One region of the Kitasatospora sp. UYEF31 genome, then DNA from elsewhere that is predicted to be linked to it. Evidence: riboswitches for the same ligand, from Rfam matches in the RefSeq annotation. Region 1 holds a riboswitch; each other region holds the start of a gene.
The links. Region 1 has a riboswitch for cobalamin ahead of cobN (cobaltochelatase subunit CobN). Riboswitches for the same ligand answer to the same signal wherever they lie in the genome.
Positions count from the first base shown of each region.

Region 2: another riboswitch for cobalamin. It lies ahead of AC0Z36_RS24665 (ribonucleoside-diphosphate reductase subunit alpha); the one in region 1 lies ahead of cobN (cobaltochelatase subunit CobN).
Region 3: another riboswitch for cobalamin. It lies ahead of AC0Z36_RS13005 (energy-coupling factor ABC transporter permease); the one in region 1 lies ahead of cobN (cobaltochelatase subunit CobN).
Region 4: another riboswitch for cobalamin. It lies ahead of cobI (precorrin-2 C(20)-methyltransferase); the one in region 1 lies ahead of cobN (cobaltochelatase subunit CobN).

Region 1 covers NZ_JBXAWK010000091.1:6,070-9,886, forward strand. The annotation lists gene AC0Z36_RS27855 (cobalamin biosynthesis protein) at 1-220, shown strand, start outside; gene AC0Z36_RS27860 (cobyric acid synthase) at 310-1,824, shown strand; cobalamin riboswitch at 1,839-1,991, shown strand; gene cobN (cobaltochelatase subunit CobN) at 2,031-3,817, shown strand, end outside.
Region 2 covers NZ_JBXAWK010000062.1:28,783-32,599, forward strand. The annotation lists gene AC0Z36_RS24665 (ribonucleoside-diphosphate reductase subunit alpha) at 1-2,381, opposite strand, end outside; cobalamin riboswitch at 2,482-2,712, opposite strand; gene AC0Z36_RS24670 (MFS transporter) at 2,914-3,817, shown strand, end outside.
Region 3 covers NZ_JBXAWK010000021.1:3,676-7,492, forward strand. The annotation lists gene AC0Z36_RS12995 (NAD-dependent epimerase/dehydratase family protein) at 1-300, opposite strand, end outside; gene AC0Z36_RS13000 (hypothetical protein) at 451-822, opposite strand; cobalamin riboswitch at 1,058-1,285, shown strand; gene AC0Z36_RS13005 (energy-coupling factor ABC transporter permease) at 1,480-2,160, shown strand; gene AC0Z36_RS13010 (energy-coupling factor ABC transporter substrate-binding protein) at 2,157-2,555, shown strand; gene cbiQ (cobalt ECF transporter T component CbiQ) at 2,565-3,290, shown strand; gene AC0Z36_RS13020 (energy-coupling factor ABC transporter ATP-binding protein) at 3,281-3,817, shown strand, end outside.
Region 4 covers NZ_JBXAWK010000002.1:189,867-193,683, reverse strand. The annotation lists gene AC0Z36_RS01890 (cobyrinic acid a,c-diamide synthase CobB) at 1-23, shown strand, start outside; gene AC0Z36_RS01885 (DUF4234 domain-containing protein) at 203-862, shown strand; cobalamin riboswitch at 1,022-1,193, shown strand; gene cobI (precorrin-2 C(20)-methyltransferase) at 1,377-2,144, shown strand; gene cobM (precorrin-4 C(11)-methyltransferase) at 2,141-2,950, shown strand; gene AC0Z36_RS01870 (cobalt-precorrin-5B (C(1))-methyltransferase) at 2,947-3,817, shown strand, end outside.

The DNA.
Region 1 (3,817 bases):
CGCCGGAGCCCTCGGGATCCGGCTCGGCGGTCGCAACGTCTACGGCACCCGGACCGAACACCGGCCCGAACTCGGCGACGGGCCCCCGCCCGACGCGCGGGACATCGACCGGGCGGCGAGACTGTCAGCCGTTGTGGGCGCCGCAGCGCTCGGGTCGGCCGTACTCATCGCCTTCGCCTGGAACCGCGGCACCAAGAACGCGCGCTTCACGAACCACTGAGCGACGAACCACTGAGCGACGAACCACTGAGCGACGAACCACTGAGCCAAGAACCTCTGAGCCAAGAACCTCTGAAAGGCGCAAAACCGATGAACGGTGCCCTGCTGATCGCCGGAACCACCTCGGACGCGGGGAAGAGCATCGTCACCGCCGGACTGTGTCGCCGGCTGGCCCGCGAAGGGGTCAAGGTCGCCCCGTTCAAGGCGCAGAACATGTCGCTGAACTCGATGGTCACCCTCGACGGCGCGGAGATCGGCCGGGCCCAGGCGATGCAGGCCTCGGCGGCCGGGATCGAGCCCGAGGCCGTGATGAACCCGGTGCTGCTCAAGCCCGGCGGGAACAACAGCGCCCAGGTCGTGCTCCTGGGCAAGCCCTTCGCCGACGTCGGCGCGCTCAACTACCACGAGCTGAAGCCCAGACTCTTCGAAACCGTGCTCGAATCCCTGGCCGACCTGCGGTCCCGCTACGACGTGGTCATCTGCGAAGGCGCCGGCAGTCCCGCCGAGATCAACCTGCGGGACCGCGACATCACCAACATGGGCCTGGCCCGGGCGGCGGACCTGCCGGTCCTGGTGGTCGGGGACATCGACCGGGGCGGGGTGTTCGCGGCGATGTACGGCACACTCGCGCTGCTCTCCCGTGAGGACCAGGCGTTGCTGAGCGGATTCATCGTCAACAAGTTCCGCGGTGACGTCCGGCTGCTCGAACCCGCGCTGACACAAATCGACAAACTGACAGGCCGCCCTGTGCTCGGCGTCCTGCCGTTCCTGCACGGCCTGTGGCTCGACGTCGAGGACTCCCTGGCCCTGGAAGCCGACAGGGGCGCGCCCGTGCCGCCGCTGGGCGCGGACATCCTGCGGATCTGCGTCGTCCGCCTCCCGCACATCAGCAACTTCACCGACATCGACGCCCTGTCGGTCGAACCGGGCGTCGTCGTACGGTTCGTCAGCTCGCCCGCCGAGATAGCCGACGCCGACCTGGTGGTGCTCCCCGGCAGCCGGGCCACGGTGTCCGACCTGGCCTGGCTGCGCGAACGCGGCCTGGACGCGGCGCTGGCCCGCCGCGCCGCGGCCGGTCTTCCGGTGTACGGGATCTGCGGCGGCTACCAGATGCTCGCCCGTACGATCGAAGACGATGTCGAGAGCAAGGCGGGCACCGTCGACGGCCTCGGCCTGCTGCCGGTCCGGGTCCGGTTCGCCACTGCCAAAACCCTCGCCCGGCCGTCCGGTTTCGCCGACGGCCAGCCGGTCGCGGCCTACGAGATCCACCACGGAACCGTCTCCGTCGACGGCGGCGAACCCCTGTTCACCACCGCCGACGGAACCCCCGTCGACGGCTGCCGCGACGGCGCGACCTGGGGAAGCCTGTGGCACGGGGCGCTGGAGAACGACGGTTTCCGCCGCGACGTCCTGGCACATGTCGCCCGTACGGCCGGCCGGGACTTCACCGTCTCACCGGACACCTCGTTCGAGGCCGCGCGCCAGGAACGCCTGGACGCGCTCGGCGATCTTGTCACCGCGCACCTCGACAACGCGGCGGTGGACCGGCTGATCACGCGGGGGGCCCCGGCCGGAATGCCGTTCGTGCCGCCGGGCGTCGTGTAGAAACACCCCCGTCTGCCAGGATGAGCCCCGACGGCCGCGCAGGAACCCGGTGCGCAGTGTTTGATTCTTCATTCGCTGCGCTCATGAAGCCGGGACGGTCCCGCCACTGTGAGACGCGCACCATCCGGTGACGTCGAGTCAGGAACTGCCGCCGTCGCACACCCACCAGCATCTGACGGGGCGCGGACCCCGAGGGAGGACCTGCGATGGCGCGCGTCCTGTTGTTGTCCACCGCCGACACCGAGCTGCTCGCCGCGGCCGGGTCCCACGCCGACTGGCGTACGGCGAACCCGGCTTCGGTAGACCCGGCGGAGGTCCCCGGCCTCGTCCGCGACGTGCGGATAGCCGTCGTCCGGCTCCTCGGCGGACGACGGACCTGGGCGGCCGGGCTCGACGCACTCCTGGCCACCGGCGTGCCAACCGTCGTCCTCGGCGGCGAGTCCGAACCGGACGCCTCGCTCATGGCAATGTCCACCGTGCCGTCCGGAGTCGCCGGGGAAGCCCTCGCCTACCTGGTCGAAGGCGGTACGGCCAACCTGGCCGAGCTGCACGCCTTCCTCACCGACACGGTGCTGCTCACCGGGGTCGGCTTCGCCGCCCCGCAGTCGATGCCCGAGTACGGACTGCACGGCGCGTACGCCGCCGACCCGGACCGGCCGACCGTCGGAATCGTGTTCTACCGGGCCCACGAGCTGTCCGGGAACACCGCCTTCATCGCGACCCTGTGCGAGGCGATCGAAGCCGCCGGGGCGAACGCCCTTCCGGTGTACTGCGGTTCGCTGCGCGGACTGAGCAGCGGGGGCGCGGGCGGCCTGGTCGAAATCCTCGGCCGGGCCGACGTGCTGATCGCGACCGTCCTGGCCGGTGGCGGCCAGACCGCCACCGACGCCGTCGCGGGCGGCGACGAGGACGCCTGGGACGTGGGCGCGCTGGCCGCGCTGGACATCCCCGTCATCCAGGGCCTGTGCCTGACCAGCACCCGCGCCGTCTGGGAGGCGTCCGCGGCGGTCTCCCCGATGGACGCGGCGATGCAGGTCGCCATCCCCGAGTTCGACGGCCGCCTGATCTCCGTCCCGTTCAGCTTCAAGGAACTCAACGGCGACGGCATCGCGGTGTACACGGCCGACCCCGAGCGGGCCGCCCGGGTCGCCGGTACGGCCGTACGGCACGCGAAACTTCGGCACCTGCCGAACGCGGACAAGAAGCTCGCGATCGTGCTGTCGTCCTACCCGACCAAGCACTCCCGGGTCGGCAACGCCGTCGGTCTCGACACCCCCACCTCGGCGGTGCTGCTCTTCCGCGCCCTTGAGGACGCCGGCTACGACCTCGGCGCGGACACCTCACTCTGGCGGGCGCACGAGGACGGCGACGCGCTGATCCACGCCCTGATCGCGGCCGGCGGCCACGACCTCGAATGGCTGACGGAGGAACAGCTCGCGCTGGCCCCCGCGCGGGTGCCGCTCAAGCACTACCAGCAGTGGTTCGACCGGCTCCCCGAAACGTTGCGCGCCCCGATGCTGGAGCACTGGGGACCCCCGCCTGGAAGTCTGTATGTCGACAACGGCGACATCGTGCTCGCCTCGCTGACCTTCGGCAACGCCGTCCTGATGATCCAGCCGCCGCGCGGCTTCGGCGAGAACCCGGTCGCGATCTACCACGACCCCGACCTGCCGCCGTCGCACCACTACCTCGCCGCCTACCGCTGGCTCGAATCCCCGGTCTCCGACGGCGGGTTCGGCGCGGACGCGGTCATCCACTGCGGCAAGCACGGCACCCTGGAGTGGCTGCCAGGCAAGGGCCTGGGCCTCGCCCGCGACTGCGCCCCCGACGCCGTCCTGGGCGACCTGCCGTTCATCTACCCGTTCATCGTCAACGACCCGGGGGAGGGCACCCAGGCCAAGCGCCGCGCCCACGCCACCGTCGTCGACCACCTCGTGCCGCCGATGGCCCGCGCCGAGACGTACGGTGACATGGCCAAACTCGAACAGCTCCT
Region 2 (3,817 bases), on a different contig from region 1:
GCTTTCCTCGTGTCCCCGTCGCTGCGCTCCGGGGCCACTCGGCGCCCGGGCGTCGCCGGAAGGGCTGCGGACTCCGTCCGCGCTCCTTCGCTGCGCTCAGTCGCCTGTGCGGGCACAGTCGCCTGCGTGGGCACAGTCGCCTGCTGGATGCGGGTCGCGGGGCGCGACCGCAGGTAGTACGTGGTCTTCAGGCCGGTGGACCAGGCGTAGCGGTACATCGACGAGAGCTTGCCGATGGTCGGGTCGGCCATGAAGAGGTTCAGCGACTGCGACTGGTCGATGTACGGCGAGCGGGCCGCCGCGAGGTCGATCAGGGCGCGCTGCGGGAGTTCCCACGCGGTGCGGTAGAGCTTCCGTACGTCCTCGGGCAGTTCGGTGATCTCCTGCACGGAGCCTTCGGCGCGCTTGATGCGGTCGCGGATGTCTGCGGTCCACAGACCGCGTTCCTTGAGTTCGCGCACCAGGTAGGTGTTGATCTGGAGGAACTCGCCGCTCAGCGTCTCGCGCTTGAAGAGGGTGGAGACCTGCGGCTCGATGCACTCGTACGCGCCGGCGATGGACGCGATCGTGGCGGTGGGCGCGATGGCGATCATCAGCGAGTTGCGCAGGCCGTGGGTCGCGACGAGCCCGCGGACCTGCGCCCAGCGCTCCGTCTGGGTGGGCGTGACACCGTCCCACAGGTCGGGCTGGAGCCGGCCGCGCGCGGCGTGGGTCTGGTCGTACGCCGGGTGCGGTCCGAACTCCTTCGCCAGCTCGGTCGAGGACTCAAGAGCCGTCAGGTAGATCTCTTCGGAGATCCGGGTGGACAGCTCGCGTGCCTCAGCCGAGTCGAACGCCAGACGCAGTTGGAAGAACACGTCCTGCAGGCCCATGAGGCCCAGGCCGATGGGCCGCCACTTGGGGTTGGACGCGGCGGCCTGGCCGGTCGGGTAGTAGTTGATGTCGATGACACGGTCGAGGAAGACGACGGCCGTACGGACGGTCCGGCGCAGCTTGTCCCAGTCGATTCCGCCGTCGGCCACGTGCGCGGCGAGGTTGACGGAGCCGAGGTTGCAGACCGCCGTCTCACTGTCGCTGGTGACTTCGAGGATCTCCGTGCACAGGTTAGACAGGTGGACCGTGTTGCCCGGTTCGGCCGCCTGGTTGCACGTGCGGTTGGACGCGTCCTTGAAGGTCATCCAGCCGTTGCCGGTCTGCGCCAGGGTGCGCATCATCTTGGCGTAGAGCTCACGGGCGGGCAGCTGCCGGACGAACCGGCCGTCGCGCTCGGCCTGTTCGTAGGCCGTGTCGAACGCCGGGCCCCACAGGTCGGGGAGTTCGGGGATCTCGTTCGGATCGAACAGCGACCAGGCGCCGTCCTCGTCGACCCGCCGCATGAACAGGTCGGGGATCCAGTTGGCGAGGTTCAGGTTGTGGGTGCGCCGGGCGTCCTCGCCGGTGTTCTCCCGCAGTTCGAGGAACTCCAGGATGTCCGGGTGCCAGGGTTCGAGATAGATGGCTGCTGCACCTTTTCTCTTTCCGCCCTGATTGACTGCTTGTACGGATGCGTCGAGGGTGTTCAGCCACGGCACGATGCCGTTCGAGTGCCCGTTCGTCCCGCGGATCAGCGCGCCGCGCGAGCGGACCCGGGACCACGCGACGCCGATGCCGCCGGCGAACTTCGACAGGCGGGCGATGCGCCCGTACATGTCGTAGATCGACTCGATGTTGTCCTGCGGCGAGTCGAGCAGGTAGCAGGAGGACATCTGGGTGTGCCGGGTGCCCGAGTTGAACAGCGTCGGCGAGCTCGGCAGGTAGGCCAGCGACGACAGGAGCCGGTAGAAGTCCACGGCTTCGTCCGCCGTCTTGGACAGCCCGCAGGCGACCCGGAGCAGGAAGTGCTGCGGCGTCTCGACGACTTTGCGGGTGACGGGGTGGCGGAGCAGGTAGCGGTCGTAGACCGTACGCAGGCCGAAGTATTCGAAGCGCCGGTCGCCGTCCGGGTCGACGGCCGCGTCCAGTACGGCGGAGTTCTCCCGTACGAAATCGGCCGTCCCTTCGCCGATCAGGCCCTCGCGGTGGCCGACGGCGATGCCCTGGCTGAAGGTCGCCGCTCCCTGCGAACGGGCTTCGTCCGCGATCGTGCGGGCGAGCAGCCTGGCCGCCAGCCGGGAGTACGCCGGCTCCTCGCCGATGAGCTCGGCGGCGGTGCGGATCGTCAGCTGGTCGAGTTCGTAGGCGGTGGCGCCGTCGTACAGACCGGAGACCGCCTTCTCGGCGACCCGGTACGGGTCGGCCTCGGGGAGGTCGTCGGCCAGCAGCCGGACGGCCTCGGCGAGCGCGTCGGTGTCGACGGGGCCGCTGTCGGCCAGGTGTACGGAACGGGTGCCGGATGTGCGCAGAACTGCGCTGTCCAAGACGGTCACGGCTCTCTCCTCGCGAGCTCGTAATTACGGTGACCACCGCGCAGAACAGTCCAGATCGTCGGCGCGGGCAGCGGGCAGGTCTTCGGACTCACGGGCATGCCGGAGATCGCCGCACATGACGTACGGCGGGTGCTCCGGAGGTCTACTGGCCGTCGCTTCCCGGGGTTGTGTTCCCAGTGCTCTGTTGACGGCGGTCGTTCCCGTTCACCGCTGCGGGGGCAGTCCCGGCTTGCCGGAGGCTGTCGAAGCCCCCTGGGCGCAAGCTCTGCGCCACCGGATTCCCTCTTCGGAGTGCACAAGTGCACTCCTTCGCCGCACTGCCGCCGAGACGGCGGCCGTGCGGACCAGCTACGAGCCAGATCATATATGCAGTGGTGACTCACGTCATGCACCACCAGATGTAGTGGCGGCGCGTGTCGCAGGGCGCATGAGGAATAATGCGCATTACAACTGATGAACCAACCACGTTCATATCACCGTGGTTCATATCAACATGGGGGAACCTGACTTGAGTACAACCGGGGGGATACGTACAGCGGTCCCCACACAGGACAAGTCATCGGTCGCCTCGAAGACCGGTCTCGTCCTCCTGATCATCATCATGGGCTCGCTGACGTACTCCCTCCTCCAGTCGATGCTCGCCCCGGCACTGCCGACGATCACCCGGGAAGTCCACACCTCCACCGAGACCGCGGCCTGGCTGATGACGGCCTATCTGCTGTCCGCTTCGGTGACCACACCGATCCTCGGCCGCCTCGGTGACCTGTACGGCAAGAAGAAGCTCTTCGTCGTGGCGATCGGCGCGCTCGCCGTCGGATCGCTGATCTGCGCGCTGGCCGACTCGATCGACCTGCTGATCACCGGCCGCACCGTCCAGGGCCTGGGCGCCGCCGTCTTCCCCCTGTCGTTCGGCATCATCCGGGACGAGTTCCCGGCCCACAAACGGGCCGCGGCCATCGGCCTGACCTCCGCGGTCATGGGCATCGGCGGCGGCCTGGGCTCGGTCCTGGCCGGCCCGATCGTGGACAACCTGTCGTACCACTGGCTGTTCTGGATCCCGATGATCGTGTGCATCATCACCTCGGTCGCCGCGTGGTTCCTCATCCCCGAGTCGCCGGTGCGGGTGAAGAGCAGCATCAACTGGCTCGGCGCACTCCTGATGTCGGGCGCGCTCGTGTGCCTGATGCTCGGTCTGAGCAAGGGCCGCTCGTGGGGCTGGACGTCCGGCATCACCCTGAGCCTCTTCGCCGGCGCGGTCATCCTCGGCGTGCTGTGGGTCAAGGCCGAACTGCGAACCGACCAGCCGCTGGTCGACATGAAGATCATGCGCCTGCGCGGCGTGTGGACCACCAACGCCGCGGGCCTGCTGGTCGGCTACGCGATGATGGGCGCGATGTTCCTGATGCCGCAGC
Region 3 (3,817 bases), on a different contig from region 1:
GAGGAGCAGACCCGTCCCCTCGGCGTTGACCGTCAAGGCGTGGTCGAAGTCGTCACCCGGGCCCTGGAAGGTCGCCAGGTGGACGACGTAGGTGAAGTCCTGCGGGAGATCGCCGAACTCCCCGGAACCCAGGTCGACCCGGCGGGTGGTGACACCCAGCGCGTCGACCTTCGCCCGCTGGGCCGGGTCCGAGAAGCGGGCGATGCCCCACACCTCGTTGTCCCGCGCGAGGTGCTCGGTCAGCGGGTAGGCGATCTGTCCGGCCGGACCGGTGATCAGGATCTTTTCTCCGGACAGCATTCCGGGCCCCTTCTCGGCTACGTGCTCATGAACGACCGTCATATGTCGCTACCCCGCGAAGGGGTGATGACGATGACCGTCATATCCAAGAAGAGGCCCGGATCACCGGCAAAGTGGCGCAGGTCTCCCGGCGCGGGGCCGGGCCCGGGCTCAGACTTCGAGCTCTTCTTCGACACTCTTGAGCTGGTGCCGGGCCATCGCGAGGTTCGCGCGCTGCTTGTCCAGGACCAGGTAGATGAACAGGCCCTTGCCCGCCCGCCCGGTCAGCGGCCGGATCACGTGGTACTGGCCGCCCAGCGTGATGAGGATGTCCTCGATGTGGTCGTTGAGGTTGAGCATCTCCATCGTGCGCATCTTCGCGCGCATCACGTCGGTGTTGCCGGCCGCCGCGACCGTGAGGTCGAGCTCCTTGCCGCCGCCGAGCATCCCCAGGGCCATGCCGCTGGTGTAGTCGACCAGCGCTACACCCTTGGCGCCCTCGATGCCCATCGCGTTCTTGAGTGCCGCTTCCATGTCTGCCATGTCGATGCTCCGCTCCGCGCGTCTGATAGGCCCGTGCTAGGGGCCTGGTGACACCGGCGACCCCTCCGATTCCGGAGCGTACGGTCGGTCCATGGTCACGTTGCCAGCTTTACGACTGAATTTGTCGAAACCGGGTGCAAGGCGTTGCCGATCAGTAAAATGTCGCTTCGGTCCGCACGCCGCCGCCCCGACCGCACGGTGCCACCCCGCCTTGCTCTTGATCAGCCCGCGACGCTACGGTCGCAACCGCCATGGTGCTCGGGAAACCGGTGGGCTGGACAACCTCGTCTACGAGGAGCCTCCAGCCAGTCCGGTGCGGCCCTCGCCACTGTGATCGGGGAGTTCCCCTCCACCCGCACGAACCTGTGCGGAAGCCACTGGACCACGCAAGTCGGTCCGGGAAGGCGGAGGAAGAACGTTACGACCCGTCAGCCAGGAGACCGGCCATGGCAACGGGCAACCGTCAGCAGGTCTCGCCGCCTCGCGACTCCTGACACGGCACCTCGCGTCGTCGCCCGCACACCGACGCCCCGGAAAGGGCGACGGTGCACGGCCGCCAAGCGAGGCACCGCGCCAGAAGCCGCTCCTTGACCGGCGATGCCGACTGACGGTCGCTCTTCCGTCCATCCACGAGGTGTGGGAGAGGGCTTAACAGCCATGCATATCGCCGAGGGTTACCTGCCCTGGGAGCACGCCGCCGCCTGGGGCGTCGCGTCTGCTCCCTTCGTCGTACACGGGGCCCGCGCGCTCAGCCGCGAAGTCCGCCAACGACCTGAGAACACGCTCATGCTCGGCGCGGCCGGAGCGTTCTCGTTCGTCCTGTCCGCACTCAAAATCCCCTCAGTGACCGGAAGTTGCTCGCACCCCACCGGCACGGGACTCGGCGCGATCCTGTTCCGCCCCCCGGTGATGGCCGTGCTCGGCACCATCACCCTGCTGTTCCAAGCACTGCTCCTGGCGCACGGCGGCCTCACGACACTCGGTGCCAACGTCTTCTCGATGGCCATCGCCGGACCGTGGGCCGGATACGGGGCCTACCGCCTCATCCGCCTGGCCGCACCCGAGCGCCCGGGCGGAGCCGCCCGGCTCGATATAGCGGTTTTCGCCGGGGCGTTCACCGCTGACCTGGTCACCTACTGCGTGACCACCGTCCAACTGTCGCTGGCCTTCCCCGACCCCAGCAGCGGATTCCTGGGCGCGATCGGCAAGTTCGGCGCCATCTTCGCCGTCACCCAGATCCCCCTGGCCGTCAGCGAAGGCCTGCTCACCGTCCTGGTCGTCCGCCTGCTCCGGCAGGCCGGGCGCGCCGACGTCCTGGAACCGGCGGTGGCGAAGTGAAGAAGTCCACGAAGATCAACCTGCTGCTCCTGCTCACCGTCGCGTTCCTCGCCGTCCTGCCGCTGCTCATCGGTGCCGCGGACGGCCACGAGGAGCCGTTCACCGGCGCCGACACCAAAGCCACCTCGGCGATCACCGAGAACAAACCGGACTACGAGCCCTGGTTCAGCCCGCTCTACGAACCGCCGTCCGGTGAGATCGAGTCCGGCCTCTTCGCGCTCCAGGCCGCCGTCGGCGCAGGTGTGGTGGGCTACTTCCTCGGTGTGGTCCGCACTAAGAAGCGCCTGGCGGACGCGGCAGACCCCCTGAAGACCGACGTCGTACGGGTCGACCAACCGCGCGCCGAAGCTCCCGGCACGGTGGACACCGGGTCCGCCGTACGAGCGAACCCGTAGTAGACGGCGATGCTGCCGATCGATGCGGCGGCCCACGCGAGTCCGTGGCGCCGCCGCAACCCCCTGGACAAAGCCGTACTCGCGTTCGGACTGCTCGGCTCCGCACTGGTGTCCACCGCCGCCGCGCTGCTCGCCGGAACAGCCGCCGTACTCCTGCTCCTCATCGCCGCCAGGGTCCCGCCGGTCCGGCTCTGGAAGGCGGCCCGCGCACCGCTCGGATTCGCCGTCACCGGCGCGGTCACCCTCCTCGTCTCCATCGGCGCCCACGGCGTCGGCTACGCCCCCGACGGAGCCCGGCACGCCGCCGAACTCCTCGCCCGCACCGTCGCAGCCTCCCTGTGCGTACTCCTGTTCGCCTTCACCACACCCCTGTCCGACGTACTCCCACGCCTCACCCGGATCGGCGTCCCCGCCCCCGTCGTCGACGTCGCCGCGGTGATGTACCGCATGGTCTTCCTGCTCCTCGACACGACAGGCCGCATCCACCAGGCCCAGGCCGGACGACTCGGCCACCAGACCCGCCGCGCCCAGCTCCGCGCCACCGCGGGCACCGGCGCCACCGTGCTCCTCCACGCCTTCGCCCGCGCCGAACGCCTCCAGACCGGCCTGGCCGGACGCGGCTACGAAGGCTCCCTGCGCGTACTCGTCGACAACCACCCCGCGTCCCCGCGCTTCATCACCGCATCCGTCGGCCTCACCGCCGCCCTCGTCTGTCTGGCCGTCACATGCTTCTGAGACTCCACCGCGCCGGCTACCGCTACGACCAGGGGCCCGACGTGTTCACCGAACTGACCCTGGACGTCCCGGAAGGCCGTACCCTCGCCCTCCTCGGCCCCAACGGCAGCGGAAAGACAACCCTCCTGCGGCTGCTCACCGGAAGCCACCAGCCTTCTGGCGGCACCCTCGAACTCGACAACGAAGCCGTCACCTACGACCGCAAAGGCCTCACCCGCCTGCGCCGCGCCGTGCAACTCGTCTTCCAGGACCCCGACGACCAACTGTTCTCCGCCGACGTCGCGCAGGACGTCTCCTTCGGCCCGCTCAACCTCGGCCTGGACGAGGCTGAAGTCCGTACGCGAGTGTCCGAAGCACTGGACGCCCTGGAGATCGCCCATCTCCGCGAGCGCCCCGTACACCTGCTGTCGTTCGGACAACGCAAACGCGTCGCCATCGCCGGGGCAGTGGCGATGCGGCCCCAGGTCCTGGTCCTGGACGAACCCACGGCGGGCCTCGACCCGGCAGGGCAAGAGGCACTCCTGGAC
Region 4 (3,817 bases), on a different contig from region 1:
GGCGGTCGGCCGGGCACGTGTGACCGACCCGACAGTGGTACGGAAAGGCTGAATCGCTAGTCTGTGCCTGTCCGAACGGTGTTCGCGTCCGGACCCCCATCCCTTCACCCGCGCCATCGGTCGTCGGCATGCCCTGACTTCGGTGATCGGCCGACGGAGGGTGCGGCACGGACCGGGTCGCTCCGCTCCGGAAGAAGTGACGATGAGTCAGCCGTCCTACCCCGGCCCCCTTGAGGCCAACGGGCAGCAGTCGTACCCGCAGCAGGGCGGGCCGTACGGCCAGCCCTATCCGCAAGCGGGGACGCAGTCGTACCCGCAGCCCGGCGGGTACCCCGGCATGGAGCCGGGGGCGGTCCCGCAGTTCGCTGGACGGCCACTGGGCATGGTCCGGGGTGTGTTCGCGGTGTGGGGTCTTTCGATGATCACCTTCGGCGTCTACCTCCTCGTGTGGACCTACAAGGTCAACCGCGAAGTCCGTGACTTCGCCGCACCGTACGTCCAGGTCAACCCGGCGGGCGCGGTGTGGGCCTCGATCCTGGTGCCGGTGGGCTGCATGCTCGGGGGCATCGTCCCGGGTGCCGTCCTGATCGGCGTCGGGGACGGTACGCCGGTGCTGCAGGCCGTCGGCGGGCTCCTGATCGTCGCCGGCTACATCGGGGGGATCGCCGCGATGTGCGTCCTCTGGGCCCGGACAGGCGGCCGGATCAAGATCGCCCAGCAGTTCGGCTGGCAGCAGGGCACCTGCTCGGGCGCCGTCGGTGTGGTGCTCCACATGATGGCCTTCGGTACGGGCATCTGCTACTACCAGTCGCAGCTGAACCAGCTGTGGCTCGCGCACGGCGCGAACCGGTACGCCCAGTAACGCGGACCCGCCTCCTACTCCCCACCGCCCGGCCCGCACTTGTCGCGGGCCGGGCTGTTCCGCTGGAGCCGTCCTGTGATGTCACCCACCGGACAACCGGGGCACCCCCTTTGACGTGGCCGGAAGCCGTGTGGTCGGATGGCGCTCGCGACAGCGGTGGAGGAATCCGGTCCAGGGGAACCCTGGGAATCCGGAGCGGTCCCGCCACTGTGACCGGAAAGTGGACCCCCGGGGCGGAATGCAGGCCACGGCTGCGGAAGCGGCTGGAAGGCCGGGGGCGAGCGCTGGTCCGTCATCCGTGACGGTCCGTGACCCGGAAGCCAGGACACTCCTGCCGTCGCACCGTTCGCCTGTCGCGGACCGCGTCAGGGGTACGGCTGTCCACTCCGGTGGAGGGACGCACCCCCACGGCGTCGCCGCGCCGTATTTCCATTTCACCCGTGGGCGTGGACCCTCTGGAGGCTCTGATGACCGTGCTCTGCCCTGCCCTACCGCCGCACGCGCTGACCCCCCGGTGAGCGGCACCCCGCCCACCCTCATCGGTGTCGGCGTCGGCCCCGGCGACCCCGAACTGGTGACGGTCAAGGGCGTGCGCGTCCTGCGGGAAGCCGACGTGGTCCTGGTGCCGGTCATGGAGACGGGCCCAGGGGAGTCGGCACTGTCGGGTCGCGCCGAAGCGACGGTCCGCGAGTACGTCGACGCCGACCGCATCACCCGGGTCGTCTTCGCCCTCAACGACCGCGGCGGCGTCACCGACCGCCGCACCCGGGCGTGGGACGCGGCAGCCCGCACCGTCGTGGACGCCTTCGCCGGCGGTGCGCGGACCGTGGCTTTCGCCACCATCGGCGACCCCAATGTGTACTCCACCTTCGGATACCTGGCCCAGACCGTGCGAGAACTGGTCGCCGGCGTCGTGGTCGGGACCGTCCCGGGCATCACCGCCATGCAGGACCTCGCAGCCCGCTCCGGCACCGTGCTGTGCGAGGGCAACGAAACCCTCGCGCTCTTCCCGATGCCGGCCGGGCTCGACGGCTTCCGGCAGGCCCTTGAGGTCTTCGACACCGTCGTCGCGTACAAGGGCGGCCGGTGGATGCCCGAGATGCTGGAGATCGTCAAGGCCGAAGACCGGCTCGACGACGCGGTGTTCGGCGCCAGGCTCGGCCTGGCGGACGAAGACGTCCGGGCCGCCGGACAGGTGGACGGCAGCGCGCCGTACCTTTCGACACTGATCGTCCCCGCCAGGCGGGACCGACGCGGAGGCAAACTGTGCCAGGGCGAGTGACCTTTGTCGGAGCCGGACCCGGCGCCGCCGACCTGCTGACCTTCCGTGCCGCGCGGGCCATCGCCGCCGCCGACATCGTCGTGTGGGCCTCCTCGCTGGTCCAGGAGGAGATCCTCGAACACGCCCGCCCGGGGGCGGAGATCATCGACTCGGCCGCACTCCCGATGGAGGGCGTCCTGCCGCTGTACGAACGGGCGGTCCGCGACGGGCTGAACATCGCCAGGGTGCACTCCGGTGACCCCTCCCTGTGGGGCGCGGTGCAGGAACAGCTGGACCGGTGCCGGTCGCTCGGCCTCGACGTCGAGATCATCCCCGGGGTGTCCGCGTTCAGCGCCGTCGCCGCCATCGTCGGACGCGAACTGACGATCCCCGAGGTCGCGCAGTCGGTCATCCTCACCCGCCTGGGCGGCGGGAAGACACCGATGCCGCCGAAGGAGTCGGTCCGCGAGTTCGCGAAGCACGGCACGACGATGGCCGTGTTCCTGTCGGCGGCCCGCTCCGGCCAGCTCGCGGAGGAACTGACCGACGGCGGCTACGCGGCGGAGACCCCCGTGGTCATCGCCCACCGGGCCACCTGGCCGGACGAACTCGTCGTGCACTGCACAGTCGGCACCCTGGAGGCCACAGTCAAGGAGCACCGCCTGTGGAAGCAGACGCTGTTCCTCGTCGGCGACGCGCTGGGCTCCCACGGCACCCGTTCGCACCTCTACCACCCCGGTCACTTCCACACCTTCCGCAAGGCCGAGCGCGGCGCCCGGCGGATCCTGCGCACCGGCGGCGCGGGGGCCCCCGTCGAGCCGTCATGACCGGCGGCCCCGGCGAGGACGGCCCCGCTCCGGACGCCTCCGGAGCCGGCAGTCCCGGACCGGACGTCCCCGGCGTCGACCGGCGCAATCCCGAACTCACCGAGCCCGACCTGCCGCGCACGATGAAGGTGCGGCAGAAGGCGCTGCGCACCGGCTGGACCACCGGGTCCTGCGCGTCGGCCGCGGCGAAGGCCGCCACCCAGATGCTGGCCACCGGCACCCCGCCGCCGTGGGTGGAGATCGCCCTGCCGTCCGGACGGCGAATCACCTTCGCCGTCGAACGCTGCGAGGCACTGCGCCCCGGACGCACCCAGGCCGTTGTGGTCAAGGACGCCGGGGACGATCCGGACGTCACCCACGGCGCGGAGCTCACCGCCACCGCCACCTGGCGGGACGAACCCGGCATCGAACTCGACGGCGGCGTCGGCGTCGGCGTGGTCACCAAGCCGGGCCTCGGCCTTGAGGTCGGAGGTCCGGCGATCAACCCGGTGCCGCGTCAGATGATCACCCAGGCGGTGGGCGAGGTCGTCGACTTCGGCACCACCGGGGTGCGTGTTGTCATCTCCGTGCCCGACGGGGAGGTCCGGGCCCGCAAGACCACCAACGCCAAGCTCGGCATCATCGCCGGGATCTCCGTGCTCGGCACCACCGGCATCGTCCGGCCCTTCTCCACCGCCTCCTGGCGCTCCTCCGTCGTCCAGGCCGTGCAGGTCATGGGTGCCCAGGGCGAGGACACCCTCGTGCTGTGCACCGGCGGCCGCACGGAGAAGGGCGCGGTGGACCTGCTGCCGCACCTGCCCAAAGTGTGCTTCGTCGAGGTCGGCGACTTCACCGGCGCGGCGCTCACCCAGGCGGTGGCCGACGGCC